Regions from separate parts of the Streptomyces sp. NPDC017520 genome, predicted to be linked through region 1. Evidence: riboswitches for the same ligand, from Rfam matches in the RefSeq annotation. Region 1 holds a riboswitch; the other holds the start of a gene.
The links. Region 1 has a riboswitch for S-adenosylmethionine ahead of ACH4KB_RS05775 (aminotransferase class V-fold PLP-dependent enzyme). Riboswitches for the same ligand answer to the same signal wherever they lie in the genome.
Positions count from the first base shown of each region.

Region 2: another riboswitch for S-adenosylmethionine. It lies ahead of thrC (threonine synthase); the one in region 1 lies ahead of ACH4KB_RS05775 (aminotransferase class V-fold PLP-dependent enzyme).

Region 1 covers NZ_JBIRKB010000002.1:372,146-379,689, reverse strand. The annotation lists gene ACH4KB_RS05785 (cytochrome bc complex cytochrome b subunit) at 1-1,577, shown strand, start outside; gene trpD (anthranilate phosphoribosyltransferase) at 1,701-2,765, shown strand; SAM riboswitch class IV at 2,872-2,989, shown strand; gene ACH4KB_RS05775 (aminotransferase class V-fold PLP-dependent enzyme) at 3,168-4,547, shown strand; gene ACH4KB_RS05770 (Lrp/AsnC family transcriptional regulator) at 4,621-4,902, opposite strand; gene ACH4KB_RS05765 (rhomboid family intramembrane serine protease) at 4,899-5,657, opposite strand; gene ACH4KB_RS05760 (hypothetical protein) at 5,851-6,093, shown strand; gene ACH4KB_RS05755 (NYN domain-containing protein) at 6,133-7,494, shown strand.
Region 2 covers NZ_JBIRKB010000003.1:189,719-197,262, forward strand. The annotation lists gene ACH4KB_RS08640 (FtsX-like permease family protein) at 1-539, shown strand, start outside; gene otsB (trehalose-phosphatase) at 700-1,551, shown strand; gene ACH4KB_RS08650 (trehalose-6-phosphate synthase) at 1,597-3,051, opposite strand; gene ACH4KB_RS08655 (glucosyl-3-phosphoglycerate synthase) at 3,116-4,066, opposite strand; SAM riboswitch class I at 4,221-4,348, shown strand; gene thrC (threonine synthase) at 4,368-5,681, shown strand; gene ACH4KB_RS08665 (MoaD/ThiS family protein) at 5,712-5,990, shown strand; gene ACH4KB_RS08670 (cold-shock protein) at 6,433-6,639, shown strand; gene groL (chaperonin GroEL) at 7,008-7,544, shown strand, end outside.

The DNA of each region.
Region 1 (7,544 bases):
TGGCCGACTGGGCGGACGGCCGGCTGGGCATCTACGGCCTCGCCAAGGCCAACATGCGCAAGATCTTCCCGGACCACTGGTCCTTCATGCTCGGTGAGGTCGCGCTCTACAGCTTCATCATCATCATCCTCACGGGTGTGTATCTGACGCTGTTCTTCCAGCCGAGCATGGGCGAGATCGTCTACCACGGTCCGTACGAGCCCATGCAGGGCATCCGGATGTCCGAGGCCTACGCCTCGACCCTGAAGATCAGCTTCGAGGTCCGGGGTGGTCTGCTCGTCCGGCAGATCCACCACTGGGCGGCGCTGATCTTCCTGGCCGCCATGTTCGTGCACATGATGCGCGTCTTCTTCACGGGCGCGTTCCGCAAGCCGCGCGAGATCAACTGGCTCTTCGGCTTCCTGCTGTTCGTGCTCGGCATGTTCACCGGGTTCACCGGCTACTCCCTGCCGGACGACCTGCTCTCCGGTACCGGTGTCCGCTTCACCCAGGGCGCGATCCTGTCCGTGCCGATCGTCGGTACGTACATCTCGATGTTCCTGTTCGGCGGCGAGTTCCCCGGCCACGACTTCGTGGCCCGGTTCTACTCGATCCACATCCTGCTGCTGCCGGGCATCATGCTCGGCCTGCTGGTGGCCCACCTGATCCTGGTCTTCTACCACAAGCACACGCAGTTCGCGGGTCCCGGCCGGACCAACAAGAACGTCGTCGGCATGCCGCTGCTGCCCGTGTACATGGCGAAGGCCGGAGGGTTCTTCTTCCTCGTCTTCGGCGTCATCGCGGCCATCTCGGCCATCGCCACGATCAACCCGATCTGGGCCATCGGCCCGTACCGGGTCGACCAGGTGTCCACCGGCGCCCAGCCCGACTGGTACATGGGCTTCGCCGAGGGTCTGGTGCGTGTGATGCCGGGCTGGGAGATCAACCTGTGGGGCCACACGCTCGCCCTGGGCGTGTTCATCCCGCTGGTCGGCTTCGGCGTGGTCCTCACCGCGATCGCGGTGTACCCGTTCATCGAGTCCTGGGTCACCGGCGACAAGCGCGAGCACCACATCCTGGACCGCCCGCGCAACGTCCCGACCCGTACGGGCTTCGGCGTCGCCTGGATCACGGCGTACTTCATCGGCCTCATCGGCGGTGGAAACGACCTGTGGGCCACGCACTTCCACCTGTCGATCAACGCCATCACCTGGTTCGTCCGGATCTTCTTCTTCGTCGGACCGGTCATCGCGTTCATCGTCACCAAGCGGATCTGCCTCGGCCTCCAGCGCCGCGACCGGGAGAAGGTGCTGCACGGTCGCGAGACCGGCATCATCAAGCGCCTGCCGCACGGTGAGTTCGTCGAGATCCACGAGCCGCTCAGCCCCGGGCAGCTGCACACGCTCACGGCGCACGAGCAGTACCAGCCGCTCGACCTCGGCCCCGCGGTCGACGAGAACGGCGTCAAGCGCAAGATCTCCCCGGTGCAGAAGCTGCGCGCCAAGCTCAGCAAGGGGTACTACGCCGACGGGAACCAGATCCCCAAGGCAACCCCCGAGGAGTACAAGGAGATCAGCGAGGGCCACGGCCACCACTGATCACCTGAACTGATCGCCACCGTGAGAGCCCCGTCCATTCGATGGACGGGGCTCTTCGCGGTCCGCCCGGCTGGATAGGGTGGAGCCATCTTTCCTGACCGGCTGTGGACCCTGGAGCGGACCATGAACGTTGTGACCCCGAACGGCGGCGACAGCGTGGCGGACCGTTCCTGGCCCGGCCTGCTGAACCCCCTCCTGCGCGGCGAGAACCTCAGCTCCGAGGAGACCGCCTGGGCCATGGACCGGATCATGAGCGGCGAGGCCACCGACGCGCAGATCGCCGGGTTCGCCGTCGCGCTGCGGGCCAAGGGCGAGACCGTCGACGAGGTCACCGGACTGGTCCGCGCGATGTACGCGCACGCCAACACCATCCACGTACCGGGCCGGACCGTCGACATCGTCGGCACCGGCGGCGACCTCGCCAGGACGGTCAACATCTCGACCATGTCCGCGATCGTCATCGCCGGCACCGGCGCCAAGGTCGTCAAGCACGGCAACCGGGCCGCCTCCTCCGCCAGCGGCTCCTCCGACGTGCTGGAGAAGCTCGGCGTCAACCTGGAGCTGACCCCGCAGCGGGTCGTCGAGGTCGCCGAAGCGGCGGGCATCACCTTCTGCTTCGCCGTGAAGTTCCACCCCGCCCTGCGGTACGCCGCCAAGGCCCGCAAGGAACTCGGCGCGCAGACCACGTTCAACATCCTGGGCCCCCTCACCAACCCGGCCCAGGTCCGCGCCCAGGCGGTCGGCGTCGCCGACGCCCGGATGGCGCCCATCGTCGCGGGCGTGCTGGCAGACCGGGGCAACTCTGCCCTGGTCTTCCGCGGTGACGACGGCCTCGACGAGCTGACCACCACCGCTACCTCCCGGGTCTGGGTGGTGCGCGACGGCTCGGTCCGCGGGGAGCCCTTCGACCCGCGCGACGTCGGGCTGCCCATCGTCCCCGTCGAGGCGCTGCGCGGCGCCGACGCCTCGTACAACGCCGATGTGGCCCGCCGGCTGCTGGACGGCGAGGGCGGCGCGGTACGGGAGGCGGTGCTGCTCAACTCGGCGGCGGCCCTGGTCGCCCTGGACCCGGCCCCCGGCACGCTGACCGAGCAGCTCGCGGCGAAGATCCTCGTCGCGGCCGAGTCCATCGACTCCGGGGCCGCCAAGCGGGCCCTGGAGCGCTGGGTGGTGGCCAGCAACGCCTGAACGCGCGACGGAGCCGCCTGCGGCCCGCACGGTGTGGCACAGGGCGCAGTCCGGATGCCGGACTGCGCCCTTGCGCGTGTGCACACGTATGGCAAGATGCTGCGCAGGTCATGAGTGACAGCGACTACGGCCCCGGCCCGCTGTCCGGCAACCCTCCGTCCGTGGCGGGGTGCCCCGGGTGAAGACCAGGCCGCAGGCAGCGAGGTCTGCGGCAAGCGCGGGCCCCTCGGCATCCAGCGGATGCCAGCCCCCGGGGTCCTGGTCCCTAGGGAGTCTTCTGTGAGCAAGCGAATGCGCTAGGGCTTGTCGCCCTCCTTCCGCGCACCCTTTTTCTTCCCCCCTCCCTGCGCTGCCGCGTACTGCCGGCGCATGGATTTCGCCTGCCTTTTACGGGAGTTCGCCATGTCTGTCCCCACCGCTGCCCTCGACTCGTCGGTTTGTGCCCCGCTGCCCGTTCTGGGGCAGAACGTCACGGTCCCGCTCGTCACCGGTGGTGAGGTCACCTACGCCGCGCTCGACTACGCCGCCAGCGCCCCGGCCCTCCAGCGGGTCTGGGACGACGTCGCCGCGTACGCCCCGTACTACGGCAGCGTCCACCGAGGCGCCGGCTACCTCTCGCAGCTCTCCACCGACCTCTTCGAGAACAGCCGCCGTACGGTCGCGGAGTTCCTCGGCTGCCGCGCGGACGACCAGGTCGTCTTCACCCGCTCCACGACCGACTCCCTCAACCTGCTGGCCGCAGCGATCCCCGCCGACTGCCAGGTCTTCGTCTACGAGACCGAGCACCACGCGTCCCTGCTGCCCTGGCGCGACGCCCAGGTCACCTACCTCAACGCGCCCCGCACCCCGGCCCAGGCCGTCGAGACCCTGGAGCGCGTGCTCGCCGACCGCGACCCCTACGGCCCTGCCCTCGTCTGCGTCACCGGCGCGTCCAACGTGACCGGCGAGCTGTGGCCGGTACGGGAACTGGCCGCCGCCGCCCACGCACACGGCGCCCGGATCGTCCTGGACGCCGCGCAGCTCGCCCCGCACCACCCCGTGGACATCGCCGAACTGGACGTCGACTGGGTCGCGTTCTCCGGCCACAAGCTGTACGCGCCCTTCGGCTCCGGCGTCCTGGCCGGCCGCGCCGACTGGCTCCAGGCCGCCGAGCCGTACCTCGCCGGCGGCGGCGCGTCCCGCAAGGTCGCCCGGCGCGCCGACGGCGGCGTGGACGTCGACTGGCACACCACGGCCGCCCGCCACGAGGCCGGTTCGCCCAACGTCATCGGCGTCTACTCCATCGCCTCCGCCTGCAAGGCCCTGACCGAGGCCGGCTTCGAGGACCTGGTCGCCCGGGAGCAGCAGCTCGTGGGCCGGGTCCGCGAGGGGCTCGCCGAGGTGCCCGAGGTGCGGGTGCTCTCGCTGTTCGGCGACGACGCCCCCCGGGTCGGCGTCATCTCCTTCGTGGTGCGCGGCTGGAACAGCTCGCACTTCGCCGCCGCCCTCTCCGCCGAGTACGGCATCGGCGTGCGCGACGGCCTCTTCTGCGCCCACCCGCTGGTGCGCACCCTGCTCGGCAGCGACCCGCAGGACCCGGGCGAGTGCGGTGCGCCGGAAGGCGAGCCGGGCGAGAGCTCGCTCAACGCGATCCGCGTCAGCTTCGGCGCCGGTACGCCCGACGAGCACATCGACCGGTTCCTGCGCGCGGTCTCCGAGCTGGTCCGCGAGGGCGCCCGCTGGAACTACCGCACCGAGGACGGCCGCTGCGTCCCGGACCGCGGCGAGGCCGCCCAGGTCTGACACGTCCTGACGAAACACCTCGGCCGGGGACAGGCGCACCGCCCGTCCCCGGCCTGATCGGCCACGAGAGGCCTTACGCGTCGAGGCCGATGGCGAAGGCGGCTTCCAGGTCGTGCTGGGAGTACGTACGGAACGCCACGTGGGTGTCGGTGCCCTCGACGCCCGGGATCTTGCTGATCCGGCCGGGGATGACATCGGCGAGGTCGTCGTGCCTGGCGACCCGGACCATGGCGATCAGGTCGTAGGTGCCGGTGACGGAGAAGACCTCGCTGACACTGTCCAGCGCGGCGATGGCCTCGGCGATCTCCGGAATCCGGTCCACGCTGGTCTTGATGAGCACGATCGCGGTGATCACGGCTGGCTGTCTCCCTCGGTGGCTGGAACCTTCACTCTAGGGCCTCCCGCCCCACCCCTGTAGCGCACCCAGGCGTACAGGAACCCGGCCACGAAACCCGCCACATGCGCCAGGTACGCCACCCCGGGCCCGCTGCCCGCCCCCTGCGCCGCCGCCCACTGGAGCCCGAACCAGAAGACCAGCACCATCCAGGCGGGGAAGCGCAGCGGCAGGAAGAAGAGGAACGGGAACAGGCTGGTCACCCGGGTTCTGGGGAACAGGTAGAGGAACGCGCCGAGCACTGCGGAGATCGCCCCCGACGCACCGACCAGCGTCTGCCCGGAGTCCGCGTGCGCCGCCGCGTAGCAGACCAGCGCCACATAGCCGCAGCCCACGTAGAACAGGGCGAACCGCAACCGGCCCATGCGCTCCTCGGCCATCGCGCCGAAGACGTACAGGAACAGCAGGTTCCCCAGCAGGTGCAGCCAGCTGCCGTGCACGAACAGGGCGGTGAACGGTGTGATCAGCGCATGAGTGGACCCCGCCCACAGCTCGGCGGGGATCACTCCCCACCGCTCGAAGTACCCGGCCTGCGCGGCGAGGAGAGCGTCCTCGCTCCCGCGGGCGGCGCCGCCGAACCCGGAGAGCGGGCTGATCAGGAAGATCACACCGCAGACGGCGATCAGCCCGTAGGTGACCGGGGCGCCGCTCGACGCCGCCGCGTCCCGGATCCTCCCCGCCGTGGTCCGCCAGTCGGCCTGCCGCCCATCGATCATGGACAGAGCATGACGTACTGGTGGAGAACCGGACGGAGCGCCTCGCCGTGCCGATGCCTATACGCGAGGCCGTAGGGTTACGCCAGGACTTCCGCAGTTCGACGGCGCACCGCGAGATCCTTGACGTAGACAGGTGGAGACGCGGCGGCGCGCCCGGCGCGGGCTTCTGGCGACGACGAAAGAGGACCCAACGATGACGACGGTTCCCCTGCCGACCGACTCGACCCGCTGGCGCTGCACGCTGTGCGGCAATCTCACGCGCTTCGACGTGACCCGCTCGTCCAAGGTCGTGGAGTACGTGCACCTCGACCTGGCCGGTGAGTCGAGTGTCGAGGAGCGGGAGGTCGTCAGTGAGACCATCGAGTCGGTCCGCTGTCGTTGGTGCAACGCGGTGGACCAGATCGAACTGGTGGACAGGCCGGGTGCCGCTTCCTGAGGGAGCGCACCCTTCGACATATCTATGGGGTGACGGACGGTGGATCAGCCGACCAGCGGCGCCGGACCGGCCGATGAGGCCGACGGCGGTGCGGAGGTGCTCGGCCGTCCGCTGCCCGAGGGTGTCCGACGGCGGGTGATCGCGCTGGTCTCGGACGCCTTCGGTGGCCTGACCGTCTCCGAACTGCCCGCCCAGCTACGGCAGTACGCCCGGTTCACCCCGACCCGGCGGGCGAAGTTCGCTGGGAACGCGATGGCCGCCGCGCTGGAGGGCGACTCCCTCTTCCGGCGGCGCATCGGGGAGCGGCTCGGCCAGTCCCAGCCCGAGCTGACCGGCGCGCTGGAGGCGGGTTCGCCGCCCGCCGCCGCCGATCCCCTCGATGTGGCCGCGGCCGCCTACGTGCTGCGCCCGGTCGGCTGGGTCAAGCTGGTCGAATCGGCCGGCGAGGAGGTCCAGCGCGCCGACGCGGAACGGGCCGACGAGGAGACCCGGCGCGAACTGGAGCACCTGCGCGAGGAGCTGGAGCGCGCCCGCGCCCACACCCGCGCCGAGACCGAGCGGCTGCGCACCGAGCTGGAGGCGGCCCGCAAGGAGGCCGAGTCGCTGCACCGCAAGCTGCGCAGCGCCCTGAGCGAGGTGAAGCGCGGCGAGGCCGCCCTGCGCCGCGGCGCCGCCGAGGCCGACACCGTACGCGCCGAGTCGGCGGCCCAGCTCTCCGCCGCGGAGAGCGAGTCGCGCCGGCTCAAGGGGCGGCTGGGGGAGGCAGAGGCGGCCCTGGAGGCGAGCCGCCGGGCCGCGCGTGAGGGCCGCTCGGTGGAGGACATGCGGCTGCGGCTGCTCCTGGACACCGTGCTGGACGCGGCATCGGGGCTGCGGCGGGAGCTGGCGCTGCCCCCGGCGACGACACGTCCCGCCGACACCGTGGACGCGGTGGAGCCCGGCCGGATGTCACCCAAGGACATTGCGGCCAGGGCCCTTTCGGAGACCGATCCGGCGCTGCTCGACCAGCTGCTGGCGCTTCCGCAGGCCCATCTCATCGTGGACGGCTACAACGTGACCAAGACCGGCTATCCCCAGATGCCGCTGGAGAAGCAGCGGTTGCGGCTGCTGGGCGGGCTCTCGGTGCTCGCGGCGCAGACCGGTGCCGAGATGACCTGCGTCTTCGACGGGGCCGAACTGGCCGCCCCGGTGCTGCTGGCCCCGCCCCGGGGCGTACGGGTGCTGTTCAGCAAGGCCGGGGTCACGGCGGACGAGCTGATCCGTCAACTGGCCCGCGCGGAACCGCCGGGGCGGCCCGTGGTGGTCGTCTCCACCGACCGGGAGGTGGCGGACGGCGTGGCCAAGGCCGGCGCACGGCCCGTCGCGTCCGTCTTGCTCCTCAAGCGCCTTTCGCGCGTCTAGCGGAATATGCACGACATGTGTGGCATGCCGGTTTTATGGGAACGTACCGT
Region 2 (7,544 bases), on a different contig from region 1:
TCGACGTCAAGGTCGCCGAGGGCGCCGACCGGCGGGCCGTCGCCGCCGCGCTGCGAACCGCCGGGGCCGCCACCGGTACGCCGGTCACGACCCGAGCCGAGTGGCTGGACGCGAACGGCCCGGGGACGAACGACCGGACCAGGACCGGGTTCCGGATGATCCTCGGCATCGCTCTGCTCTGTACGGCGACGGCCCTGGCCAACACCCTGGTCATGGCCACCTCCGACCGGGTCCGGGATCTCGCCGTGCTCCGTCTCGCGGGAGCCACCGCCCCCCAGGTCCTGCGGCTCGTCGCGGCCGAGGCGGTGGTCGCGGTCGGGGTGGGTGCCGTGCTCGGGGGCGTGGTCGCGGCGGTGAACCTGCTGGTGGTGTGGGGTGCGCTGGTGCTGCTGGGCGTCACGTCCGCCGTCGTGGTGCCATGGGGAACGCTCGGCCTCGTCGTCGCGGCCGCCGCGTCCCTGGCCGCCGTCTCCGCCGTCCTGCCCGCCTCGCTCGCCCTGCGGACCCGGGCGGTCGAACTCGCGGGTGCCCGGGAGTAGTCCTCGTCGGCGGCTGCTCACCAAACCCGCGGGGAGCCGCTGCCGGATCGTTCCGCAGCGCCCGCGGGGCCGTCGCCGGATCGTTCCGCAGCACCCGCGAGCAGCCGTCGACGCATTGACAACACTCGTGATCAACCCGTCCAGGGCATAGGCTCGCCCCATGGGCAGCCACTCCGCACATCTGCCGAACCCGACCACCCCGGCCGGCCGCGAGGGGCTCGACGCCGTTCTCGCCCGGCCCGACCGCGCGGTCGTCGCACTCGACTTCGACGGCACGCTCGCCGACATCGTCCCGGACCCCGAGCAGGCCCGCGCCCACCCCGGCACGGTGGCCGCGCTCGCCGCGCTCGCGCCGAAGGTGGCCGCCGTCGCCGTGATCACCGGCCGCCCGGCGGGCGTCGCGGTGCGCTACGGAGGCTTCGCGGGCGTCCCCGGGCTGGAGCACCTCGTCGTGCTCGGTCATTACGGCGCAGAACGCTGGGACGCCGTGACCGGCACCGTGAACGCCCCCGCCCCGCATCCGGGCGTGGCCGCGGTGCGAGCCGAACTCCCCGGCGTACTGCATGCGTTCGACTCCTGGCACGGCACCTGGATCGAGGAGAAGGGGCGGGCCGTCGCCGTCCACACCCGGCGTGCCGAGGACCCGCAGGCGGCATTCGAGACGCTGCGCGGGCCCCTCGGCGAGCTGGCCGCCAAGCACGGGTTGATCGTCGAACCGGGCCGCCTGGTGCTGGAGTTGCGGCCACCCGGCATGGACAAGGGCGTCGCGCTCGCCACGTTCGTCGCGGAGCTGGACGCCGAGTCCGTGATCTACGCGGGCGACGACCTCGGGGACCTCGCCGCGTTCTCGGCGGTGGAGAAGCTGCGGACCGAGGGCCCTGACGGCATCCCGGGCCTCCTGGTGTGCAGCGGCAGCACCGAGGTGCCCGAGCTGGCCGAGCGCGCGGACCTGTCGGTGCCGGGCCCGGCCGGCGTGGTCGCGTTCCTGGCGGCTCTGGCCGAGCGGCTCTGAACCGAGTCGGGAGACCGGCGGGACCCGAGTCGGGAGACCGGCGCCTCACCCCTGCCGCAGCGCCTCCAGCTGGTCCAGGAACCACTGCTGGGGCGGCAGTGCGGTCGCCGCCTCGGCCAGTCGCTTCGTGCGGCCGGACCGCTCGTCGGCGCTCATCGTCAGCGCCTCGTGCAGGGCCTCGGCCGTGCCGACCACGTCGTACGGGTTCACCACGATCGCGTCCTCGCCCAGCTCCTCGTACGCCCCCGCCTCGCGCGACAGCACCAGCGCGCAGCCGTGGTCGGAGACGACGGGGACCTCCTTGGCGACCAGGTTCATTCCGTCGCGGATCGGGTTGACCAGAGCCACGTCGGCCAGCCGGTACGCGGCCAGCGAGCGTGCGAAGTCGTCCTTGACGTGGAGCACGACCGGGGTCCAACTATCGCTGCCGTACGCCCCGTTGATCTCCGTTGCCAGGGCCTGCACCGCCGCCGTGTAGTCCCGGTAGACGGCGAGGTCCTGCCGGGAGGGGTAGGCGAAGGCGATGTGCACGACGCGCTCGCGCCACTCGGGGTGGGCGTCCAGCAGGGCCCGGTACGCGTGCAGGCCGCGCACGATGTTCTTGGACAGCTCGGTGCGGTCCACCCGGACGATGGTCTTCCGGCCCTCGCCCACCTGCTCCCGCAGCGCCGCCATCCGCTCGTCCACGTCGGCCTCGCGCGAGCGCCGGCGCAGGAAGTCCGCGTCGGCCCCCAGGCCGTGCACCCCGATCCTCGTCCGGCCCGTCCCGCCGAGGATCTCCGTGCAGCAGCCGATGAACGCGTCCGCCCAGCGGCGGGTCAGGAACGCGGCCCGGTCCGCGCCGAGGATGCCGCGCAGCAACTGCTCCGCGATGTCGTCGGGCAGCAGCCGGTAGTAGTCGACGGGCGCCCACGGGGTGTGCGAGAAGTGGCCGATCGTGAGGTCCGGGCGCAGCTCACGGAGCATGCCGGGGACCAGGGCCAGGTGGTAGTCCTGCACGAGGACCGACGCCCCGGGGCCGGCCTCCTCGGCGAGCGCCTCGGCGAAGGCCCGGTTGTACGTCTCGTAGGAAGCCCATTGGCGGCGGAACTCCGCGTCGAAGACCGGCTCCACGGGCGTCTGGTAGAGCAGGTGGTGGACGAACCACAGCACCGAGTTGGCGATGCCGTTGTACGCGTCCGCGTGTACCTCGGCGTCGATGTCGAGCATCCGCACGCCCGCCTCGCCGACCCCGCGCCGCACCGCCTCGCGGTCCCCGTCGCCGAGGGCCGCGCAGACCCACAGCTTGTCGTCGACGGCGCTGAGCCCGGAGACGAGACCTCCGCCGCCGCGCTTGGCGTCGAGCGTCCCGTCCTCGGCGAGCGCGTACGAGACGGGGCCGCGGTTGGACGCGACGAGGACCTGGGCGGTGGAAGCGGCCGCGGATCCGGGTCCGGGCTCGGTTTCGGTTTCGGGTCCGGATCCGGGTTCGGTTTCGTGTTCGGCGTGCTCGGAGACCATGTAGCGGAACCTAGCCCGTTCGGGAAGCCCCCAAACGCCTCCGGGCTTCGTGCCGCCCACCGCCTCACGCCGCGTGGCGCTCCGCGTACTCCGCGATCTCCCGCATCGGCGGCCGTTCCTCCGTGTCCACCGCATGGGTGCGGGGTACGAAGCCGTCCTCGCCGCGCTCGAACTGGGTCAGCGAGGGCCGCACCAGATGGCCCCGGGAGAGCCGCAGCTGCGCCGTGCGGTAGATCGCCGCCGCCATCCGGCCCAGCGCCTGCCCGTCCTGGTGGCGGTGTCTGCGTACGCCGACGTCGACCTGGCCCAGCGCGTCCAGGCCCACCGTGTGCAGCGCGTCGACCAGCAGGCCCAGCTCCACTCCGTAACCGACCGGGAACGGCAGCCGCTCCAGCAGGGACCGCCGCACCGCGTACTCGCCGCCCAGCGGCTGTACGAACCCGGCCAGCTGGGGCCAGTGCAGATTGAGCAATGGGCGTGCCACCAGCTCGGTGACCCGCCCCCCCTGACCTGCGCTGTCGCCGAGCGGGCGGTCGTACATCGCCTTGACGAACTGCACGGACGGGTCGGTGAGCAGCGGTCCGACCGTGCCCGAGACGAAGTCCGCGGAGAAGTCCCTGAGGTCGGCGTCGACGAAGCAGACGATCTCACCGCTGGTCACCAGGAGTGACCGCCACAGCACCTCGCCCTTGCCGGGCAGGGCCGGGACGCGGGGCAGGATCGCGTCCCGGTGGACCACCCGGGCGCCCGCCGCCCGGGCCACGGCGGCGGTGGCGTCGGTGGAGCCGGAGTCGATCACCACGAGTTCGTCGACGAGCCGGACCTTCTCCATCAGCTCCCGGCGGATCGTCGCCACGATCGCGCCGACCGTGGCCTCCTCGTTCAGCGCGGGCAGCACCACGCTCACCGACGTGCGGTGCGGATCGGCGTCCCGGGCGTCGGTGAGCCGGTTCAGCGGGCGGTCGCCGGACGACCAGGACCGCCTGGTGAGCCAGCGTTCCACCTCTTCGAGCACGGTCGGCACTCCCTGTGTGTGATCCATCTCGCGGTTCGGACGACTATCTCAACGGTCCGATGCTTCGGTTACAGTCTTGAACAACGCGTATGGCCGTCGCATGTCGGGGTCGGAGCGCGCACAAACGCCTGGATCGAAGATCCAGCGCCATAAGAGCTCATCCAGAGGGACTGAGGGAACGGCCCGTTGAAGTCCCGGCAACCCTCCTGCCGACCGCGAGGTCACGGTGGGGAAGGTGCCAATTCCGTCTTGCGGCGAAACGCGTCGCAGGGAAGATGAGGAGAAAGGGACCTCCGCCATCATGGCTGTTCAGACCGTTGCAGGTAGCACCGCCGGTAGCACCGCTTCTTCCGCCCCGGCCGTCGATCTCGGCCCCGCCGCGGCGCTTTCCTGCCGCGAGTGCGGCGAGCGTTTCGAGCTCGGCCCCCTTTTCGCCTGTGCGTCCTGTTTCGGGCCGCTGGAAGTGGCCTACGACCTGCCCACCGGATCCCCGGAGGAGCTGCGCCAGCGCATCGAGGCCGGCCCGGACAACATCTGGCGCTACGCCCCGCTGCTGCCGGTGCCCGCCGACGTCGCGGAGAAGCCCAACATCAACCCCGGCTTCACCAAGCTCGTCAAGGCCGACAACCTCGCCCGTGAACTGGGCGTCACCGGCGGCCTGTACGTGAAGGACGACTCCGGCAACCCGACGCACTCCTTCAAGGACCGCGTCGTCGCCATCGCCGTCGAGGCCGCCCGCGCCTTCGGCTTCACCACCCTCTCCTGCTCCTCCACGGGCAACCTGGCCGGAGCCGTCGGCGCCGCCGCCGCCCGGGCCGGACTCCGCTCCTGCGTGTTCATCCCGCACGACCTGGAGCAGGGCAAGGTCGTCATGGCCGCGGTGTACGGCGGTGAGCTGGTCGGCATCGAGGGCAACTACGACGACGTCAACCGCTTCTGCTCCGAGCTCATCGGCGACCCGCTCGGCGAGGGCTGGGGCTTCGTCAACGTCAACCTGCGCCCGTACTACGGCGAGGGCTCCAAGACGCTGGCGTACGAGATCTGCGAGCAGCTCGGCTGGCGGCTGCCCGACCAGATCGTCATCCCGATCGCGTCCGGCTCCCAGCTCACCAAGATCGACAAGGGGTTCCAGGAGCTGATCAAGCTCGGCCTCGTCGAGGACCGGCCGTACAAGATCTTCGGCGCCCAGGCCGAGGGCTGCTCCCCGGTCTCCGCCGCCTTCAAGGCCGGTCACGACGTCGTACGGCCCCAGAAGCCGAACACCATCGCCAAGTCGCTGGCCATCGGCAACCCGGCGGACGGCCCGTACGTCCTGGACATCGCCCGCCGCACCGGCGGCGCGGTGGAGGACGTGACCGACGAGCAGGTCGTCGACGCGATCAAGCTGCTGGCGCGCACCGAGGGCATCTTCGGCGAGACGGCGGGCGGCGTGACGCTCGGCGTGACGAAGAAGCTGATCGAGGCGGGCGTGATCGACCCGGCGCTCACCACCGTCGTCCTGAACACCGGCGACGGGCTCAAGACGCTGGACGCGGTCTCCGCGACCTCGCAGGCCACGGCGACCATCAAGCCGAGCCTGGACGCGTTCCGCGCCGCGGGCCTCGCCGCCAACTGATCACCCGAGACTTCAGGAAGGCACCCCACCATGAGCGTCAAGGTCCGCATCCCCACCATCCTCCGTACGTACACGGGCGGCCAGGCCGAGGTCCCGGCGGAGGGCGCCAAGCTCTCCGAGGTCATCGAGTCCCTGGAGAAGGAGCACCCGGGCATCGCGGCCCGCGTCCTGGACGACCAGGGCAAGCTGCGCCGCTTCGTGAACGTGTACGTCAACGACGACGACGTGCGCTTCGAGGGCGGCCTGGACGCCGCCACGCCGGACGGCGCGGGCGTCTCGATCATCCCCGCCGTCGCCGGCGGCTGCTGAACCGCCCGGGCCGCTCCACGGCGGCCCATCGCACCTCTGTGTGACCACAGTTGCCCCCTCCGCGAGAGAAGCGGAGGGGGCAATTCTGTATGGTTGAGCACGGTACAGTTGGGGAAGCCCCGTCCGCTGCCCGTGCCGCCCGCATATGAGAATGCGCCCGGCCCCGATAAGAAGCAGCCAAAGTACGTGAACCTCTTGCGGCATAAGTGCCCTTTGCCTGGCCCGACTTGCCCGTAAATCTCAGCAAACCCGCATGTTCGCGTGTTCCGCCGCGCCCAGAATTCTCGTCCGATTGACCTGTTGCAGAGGGCAGTTGGACGGATACATTCGGCCGCGGTCGATGCGCTGCGGCGCCGCGCACCCTCTCCTGTCGGGGGGTGAGTTCCGACCCGGGGCCGCGAAGTGCGGTCCCGTGCAAGGGCCAGTAATAGGGGAGTTAGGCATGGCTCAGGGCACCGTCAAGTGGTTCAACGCGGAGAAGGGGTACGGCTTCATCGCGGTCGACGGTGGTGCGGATGTTTTCGTCCACTACAGCGCGATCCAGATGGACGGGTACCGCACCCTCGAAGAGGGTCAGCGAGTTGAATTCGAGATCTCGCAGGGCCAGAAGGGGCCCCAGGCCGACATGGTCAAGCTCGCCGTCGGCTGAGCTCGGCGCGGTCGTCCGACGACACTACTCACGCACGCAGGGCCCGGCCCCCGGATCAGGGGACCGGGCCCTCCGTGCGTCCGCCCCGGGCCCTGCCGGGAGGCGTACTGCCGCCCGCGTCCGAGGCGTACCGCCGTCCTCGTCCGAGGCGCGCCGTTGTCCACATCCGACGGGGGACGCTTGCACTCGCAGGGGTCGAGTGCTAATCATTGGCGTTAGCACTCTCCAGGTGAGAGTGACAGAAACTTGGACCGGGCCGGTGAGGCCCGCAGGCGTGGTGGGGCAAGGAACCACCACGCAGGCAGGCCGTCCGTCGCGGGCGCCTCTCGGTCCGGAGAATCCACCCCTGTCCGGGAGGACCACTTCACATGGCCAAGATCATCGCGTTCGACGAGGAGGCACGGCGCGGTCTCGAGCGCGGGATGAACCAGCTCGCCGACGCCGTCAAGGTCACCCTCGGCCCCAAGGGCCGTAACGTCGTCCTCGAGAAGAAGTGGGGCGCGCCCACGATCACCAACGATGGTGTTTCCATCGCCAAGGAGATCGAGCTCGAGGACCCGTACGAGAAGATCGGTGCGGAGCTGGTCAAGGAGGTCGCCAAGAAGACGGACGACGTCGCCGGCGACGGTACGACCACCGCCACCGTTCTGGCTCAGGCTCTCGTCCGCGAGGGTCTGCGCAACGTCGCCGCAGGCGCCAACCCGATGGCCCTCAAGCGGGGCATCGAGAAGGCCGTCGAGGCCGTCTCCGCCGCTCTGCTGGAGCAGGCCAAGGACGTGGAGACCAAGGAGCAGATCGCTTCGACCGCCTCCATCTCCGCCGCCGACACCGAGATCGGCGCCAAGATCGCCGAGGCGATGGACAAGGTCGGCAAGGAAGGCGTCATCACCGTCGAGGAGTCCCAG